One region of the Thermoanaerobacterium sp. R66 genome, then DNA from elsewhere that is predicted to be linked to it. Evidence: a T-box and tRNA genes for the amino acid it is inferred to sense, from the RefSeq annotation. Region 1 holds a T-box; the other holds one or more tRNA genes.
What was found. The T-box of region 1 lies ahead of ileS (isoleucine--tRNA ligase). A T-box ahead of a tRNA ligase gene usually reads a tRNA of that ligase, here a tRNA-Ile.
Positions count from the first base shown of each region.

Region 1 (3,278 bases):
TATGATGATAGATTTTTCGCCTATCCTTGCTATGTTGGCTATCCAATATGTGATAAGACCAATATTAATAAGCTTAATTTCATTAATATAAAAGGGTGAAGGAATGGAATACAGCATTGCAAGACTTAATGATATGATAAATTGGGTACAGAAAAATAGGCATGATAGATTTACAGATTTTCTAAGCATGAGAGATCAGAAGATACTGCTAAAGTTGATTGACAAATATGACGATATAGATTGTAGATTTGATGGTGGATTTAAAGAGGCTGAGAGAAAAATAGCCTGTATATATCCGTTGTATCTTACGATTTCCGATGGTGAACATTTTGATGTAATAAAGGGGATAAGGATAGATGGTGACTTAACAAAGTTGTCACATAGAGATGTATTAGGTTCACTGTTAGGTCTAGGTATAAAAAGAGAAAAAATTGGTGATATAATTAAAAGACAAGAAATCTGCGATGTAATAGTGCATAGTGACATAGCTGATTATGTTTTGATGAATTTGAAAAAGATAGGTCGAGAGAAGGTTATTGTTAGTTCAATTGACTTAGATGAGGTTATAGAGCCTGTAATAGAGTACGAGGACATTAAAACAACTGTTGCATCTGTAAGGCTTGATAGCATAATCGCGTCGGGATTTAAAATATCCAGGACAAAGGCTTCGGAATTGATAAAAGCTGGACTTACTGAAGTGAATTGGGAGACAAATATATCGCCTTCATTTGAAGTAAAAGAAGGTGACATCATGTCTTTAAGAGGTTATGGAAGGATCAAGCTCCAAGAAATTTTAGGTACATCGAGAAAAGGCAGGGTATATGTTCATATTTTAAAATACAAATAACAATAAGATGACAAGGAGTGGATTGGCATGTTAACACCTATGGACATACACAATAAGGAGTTTAAGCGTTCATTTAGAGGTTACAATGAAAATGAAGTTGATGAGTTTTTAGACAAAGTTATGGAAGACTATGAACTATTGTACAAAGAAAACTCCGATCTAAAGGACAGAGTAAATATATTAAATGATAAGTTGCAGAATTATACTGATATAGAAAAAACGCTAAATAATACGCTGGTGGTCGCTCAAAAGTCGGCTGAAGATTTAAAGTTAAATGCCAAGAAAGAAGCTGATTTGATAATACAGCAAGCACAGCAAGAAGCAGAAAAAATAATGCAGAAAGCCAATCAAGAAGTAGTAAGAATTAGAGCAGAGCTTGAAAATCAAAGGAAAAAATTGAATGTATTTAAGGCTAAATTCAAAACACTCCTTGAAGGAGAGCTTGAAGCTATATTGTCTATAGACGATAGAGAATTTTTTGATGATGAGAACGATGTGAGAAATGATGAGGAATAGACTTGCTGTAATCGGGATCTTAGTCCAAAATAGAGAGTTGGCGTCTGAAAAAGTTAATCACATTTTAAGCGAGTATGCCGATATCATAGTGGGCAGAATGGGCATTCCATATAAGGAAAGAAATGTGTCAATAATATCGTTGATTGTCGACGGTACGACGGATGACATCGGTGCTTTAACTGGCAAGCTTGGCAGCATTGAAGGTGTAAAAGTAAGGTCTGCCATTACAACGTAAGATGTTGACGTCTTTTTTTACATATTGTATAATTATTTAAAATGCGAAAAAAAGCGATGAAGAGGACAATTTATGCAAACAAAACTTTTAAGAGAGTTGGCGGTGGGTGAAAGCCAATAAGTTAGTTTGTCATATATCACCTCGAAGCTGCTGGCTGAAATTTAGTAAGCTAAGCCGGGAAAACCCCGTTATCTCATGAGTGATTAAGGCATTGAGCCTTAATAATTAGGGTGGTACCGCGACTTCTCGTCCCTTTGGATGAGAGGTTTTTATTTTTTCTGCATTACGCAATTTGAAATAGGAGGTATGTTTATGGATTACAACAAAACATTAAATCTGCCAAAGACTGATTTTCCAATGAAGGCGAATTTGCCGATGAGAGAGCCAGAAATATTAAAGAAATGGGAGAACATGGACATATACCACAAATCATTAGATAAAAACAAGGGCAAAGAAAAGTTCATTCTTCATGATGGTCCTCCATACGCAAATGGCAATATACACCTTGGTACTGCCATGAACAAAGTTTTGAAGGACATGGTGGTTAAATATAAGACCATGAGGGGATATGAATCACCATATGTGCCAGGTTGGGATACTCATGGCTTGCCAATAGAACAGCAGGCGATTAAGACGTTAGGGATAAAGAGAAATGATGTAGGTCCAGTAGAATTTAGAAGGGTGTGCCGTGATTTTGCTTTTTCGCAAATTGAAAAGCAAAAAGCGCAATTTATTAGATTAGGTGTAAGAGGAGATTGGCAAAATCCATATTTGACGCTGAAACCAGAATACGAGGCAAAGCAGATAGAAGTATTTGGGGAGATGGCAAAGAAGGGATATATATATAAAGGACTTAAGCCTGTATATTGGTGTACAGATTGTGAGACTGCATTGGCAGAAGCAGAAATAGAGTATTCTGATGAAAAATCTGATTCGATCTACGTTAAATTCAGAGTTGTAGATGACCTTGGTAAATTTAAAGGCATTGTTGATGATTTAAGCAATTTGTACTTTGTAATATGGACTACAACGACTTGGACAATTCCTGCTAATCTTGCAATTTGCTTGAACCCAGATTTTGACTATGCTTTAGCAAAGTACGGAAATGAAATTTACATAATGGCAAAAGATATGCTTGACAGCATTGAAAAAGAGACAGGACTTTCAAACCATGAAATAATTGCTACTTTTAAAGGCTCAGAACTGGAAGGAATGAAGGCTAAGCATCCTCTTTTTGACAGGACATCGCTTATAATATTAGGCGATCATGTAACGCAAGAGGCAGGTACAGGATGTGTGCACACAGCACCTGGACATGGTGAGGAGGACTTTGTAGTTGGTCAAAAATATGGACTTGATGTTTTGAATCCTGTTGATGATAAAGGTCGATTTACTGAAAAAGCAGGAAAATACAATGGACTATTTTACTCTGATGCAAATAAGGTCATAAAAGAGGATCTTGAGAAAGCCAATGCTTTATTGGCTTCAAAGACTTTCACGCACTCGTATCCTCATTGCTGGAGATGCAAAAATCCTGTTATATTCCGCGCCACAGAGCAGTGGTTTGCATCTGTAGATGGCTTTAGAAATGAAGCGCTTGATGCGATAAAAGAAGTAAATTGGATTCCTGAGTGGGGCGAAGATAGGATTACAAACATGGTTAGAGATAGGCACGATTGG
Region 1 is NZ_JAEUWW010000001.1:601,350-604,627, forward strand. Features, by position in the region: gene JJQ93_RS02820 (YggT family protein) at 1-91, shown strand, start outside; gene JJQ93_RS02825 (YlmH family RNA-binding protein) at 104-847, shown strand; gene JJQ93_RS02830 (DivIVA domain-containing protein) at 875-1,363, shown strand; gene JJQ93_RS02835 (TM1266 family iron-only hydrogenase system putative regulator) at 1,353-1,598, shown strand; T-box leader at 1,646-1,855, shown strand; gene ileS (isoleucine--tRNA ligase) at 1,911-3,278, shown strand, end outside.

Region 2 (3,278 bases), 1.8 Mb from region 1:
CCAAGCCATCTGTGGTTTCATTGCTACATTTAATTTTTTCTTTGTTTTATCATTATCTTTTATAAAATCTTGTAATATTTTACTAAAATAAGTTTCCATTGTCTGGCTTTGCGTAACATATTTTTTTAATCTATTTATTAAAAAATCATACCTGTTTGATATATAAAAAAGTTTATAAAAGTTTGTATTATCTTTAAAAGAAATATCCGGTATAAATACAAATGGATATATTTCATCCATATCAACTAATCCTAGTTTTTTATAATCTGAATAACAGTCATCAAACACTAACCCTCTTGACAAGCTTATATAGTTTGTATTTTCTCTCTTTTTAATAATTTCAATGGGAATATTTATTTCATAACAAACTTCATCAATAATTCTATAACCATATTTAACGCCAATAGTTTTTAATATAGCTAATATGGCTACATCTGCATAAAAACTATTAACATTATTTAAATTATATTTTTCTACCCAATGATATAAACTTTCAGCAAATTTATACATTGCCGGTCTAGTCGTATCATTCATAAGTAAAATATAATACATGCTATATACGGTGTAATCATTAAATATTTTTTTACTAGATAATATTTTCTTTTCAAGCAAAACCTCTTTATTATGTATTGAATTATCAAAAAACTTTTTAAAATCTTCTTCGTTTAATTGTTGCAATCTCTTTAAATGTTTAAATAATTTTTTTTTGTTTTTTACTTTTTCTAATATAGCTTCCTTATTTTTTGCAACCTCTTCATCAAGTAATTTGGCAATTGGGTATAAATCATCAATTGCTTCTGGTGCTAATATTTCAATATTATATAAAAATTGCAATATAGCTTTGTATCTGTAATAAGATGTAACTGTGGGAGTATTTTTCTCTACATCATCATTTCTCCTATAAAGTGGCTCTATCATAATATATTATCCCCCTTGCTTCCCCTGCAAGGTTAGGATATAATGTTTATGGTGTTTAGACATGATCCTTGACCTTGCAAGGATTATTTTTTTTTATATCTTAAACTATTTCAATACATATTATAGCATATATTTACATTTCAAGGTTATAAAACATTATTAAATAGTTTAAAAACCTTAAGTTTTACTAACTTCAATATGCTCTGTGAATTTTTGTACACATAGCTAGATCAAACATCTATTTTTCGTATACCTAATACGGGTACAATCAATTTTTAGTGCTTAAAAAGTGCTTAAACTTAAAAAAACTTAATAAATTTCAAGTAATTTAACAAAATATTACAAGTGCTTAAAATCCAGTTGTAATACGTCTTGAAGACACTTAAGTAATATCAAAAACAATCGCAAAATATGACAATTTTCGGATTCGTAATCAACAGGTCAAGGGTTCAAGTCCCTTTGCCAGCTCTGGATTTTGTAGGATTTAAGGGTATCGAGATTTTATCGATGCCCTTTTTGTATGCGAAATATTTGCGAAACTAAGAAATCATTAGCAACAAGCTTCATAAATGAATTTGTAACTCAAAGAAAGAAATAAGAAAATGCGAATAAAAATAATCTGTATTTGATATAAAAGATTGAAAAAACAAAAAATCCTTTATAAAGAATTTCATTCTTTAAATATGCTAATGTTAGTTGCAAAAAAAAGAGCTTCAGTATTTATGCTGAAACTCTTTTTTTACTAATGCCTCGAAGTGGAATCGAACCACTGACACAGGGATTTTCAGTCCCTTGCTCTACCGACTGAGCTATCGAGGCGTATTAAAATTATGTATAATAATGACGACCCAAAAGGGGCTCGAACCCTCGACCTCCAGCGTGACAGGCTGGCGCTCTAACCAACTGAGCTATTGGGCCGCAATATCTATTAACTTATGGTGGGCCTTCAGGGACTCGAACCCCGGACCAATCGGTTATGAGCCGACCGCTCTACCAACTGAGCTAAAGGCCCTCAATTTATGGTGACCCCGACGGGATTCGAACCCATGTTACCGCCGTGAAAGGGCGATGTCTTAACCACTTGACCACGGGGCCACGTATTGGCTCCTCAGGTAGGGCTCGAACCTACAACCTACCGGTTAACAGCCGGTTGCTCCACCATTGAGCTACTGAGGAATATATTATCCGGCAGCGACCTACTCTCCCGAGTAATCAGTACCATCGGCGCTGGAGGGCTTCACTTCCGTGTTCGGTATGGGAACGGGTTTTTAACCTCCGCTATTGCCACCGGAAATCTTTCGTTCATTTTCTTCTAAATGAACTTTGAATACTGCACAATGCTTCTTTTGGTCAAGTCCTCGACTTATTAGTACCGGTCAGCTTAAAGTATTTCTACTCTTACACCTCCGGCCTATCTACCTCGTCTTCTTCAAGGTGTCTTACTCTGGCACTCAACTCTACCTACTGTAATCTTTTCTTCTTTCAGCAAGTATAGTTGAGTGCCAGATGGGAAATCTTATCTTGAGGTGGGTTTCACGCTTAGATGCTTTCAGCGTTTATCCCTTCCAAACTTGGCTACCCAGCTGTGCGTACGGCTACGCAACTGGTACACCATCGGTTTGTCCACCCCGGTCCTCTCGTACTAAGGGCAGATCCTCTCAAATTTCCTGCGCCCGCGACGGATAGGGACCGAACTGTCTCACGACGTTCTGAACCCAGCTCGCGTACCGCTTTAATGGGCGAACAGCCCAACCCTTGGGACCTACTTCAGCCCCAGGATGCGATGAGCCGACATCGAGGTGCCAAACCTCCCCGTCGATGTGGACTCTTGGGGGAGATCAGCCTGTTATCCCCAGGGTAGCTTTTATCCGTTGAGCGACGGCAATCCCATTCTCTACCGCCGGATCACTAAGCCCGACTTTCGTCCCTGCTCGAATTGTCTTTCTCGCAGTTAGGCTACCTTCTGCCTTTGCACTCTTTCGCGCGATTTCCTTCCGCGCTGAGGTAACCTTTGGACGCCTCCGTTACTTTTTAGGAGGCGACCGCCCCAGTCAAACTGCCCGCCTGTCAGTGTCCATATGCCGGTTTACGGCTCCTATGTTAGAATTTCGGTAATATCAGGGTGGTATCCCAACGTCGGCTCCATATAGGCTGGCGCCCATATTTCTCCGCCTCCCACCTATCCTGTACAGATATTACTAAAATTCAGTGACAAGCTGCAGTAAAGCTCCATGGGGTCTTTCTGTCCTGTCGCGGGTAACTCGCATCTTCACGAGTACTACAATTTCACCGGGTCCCCCTTCAAGACAGCGCCCAAGTCGTTACGCCTTTCGTGCAGGTCGGAACTTACCCGACAAGGA
Region 2 is NZ_JAEUWW010000001.1:2,442,858-2,446,135, reverse strand. Features, by position in the region: gene JJQ93_RS12325 (hypothetical protein) at 1-918, opposite strand, end outside; tRNA gene JJQ93_RS12320 (tRNA-Phe) at 1,665-1,737, opposite strand; tRNA gene JJQ93_RS12315 (tRNA-Asp) at 1,763-1,836, opposite strand; tRNA gene JJQ93_RS12310 (tRNA-Ile) at 1,855-1,930, opposite strand; tRNA gene JJQ93_RS12305 (tRNA-Glu) at 1,939-2,013, opposite strand; tRNA gene JJQ93_RS12300 (tRNA-Asn) at 2,020-2,094, opposite strand; rRNA gene rrf (5S ribosomal RNA) at 2,102-2,210, opposite strand; rRNA gene JJQ93_RS12290 (23S ribosomal RNA) at 2,265-3,278, opposite strand, start outside.
Region 2: it has a tRNA-Ile gene. The T-box ahead of ileS (isoleucine--tRNA ligase) is inferred to sense a tRNA for this amino acid. The anticodon was not compared.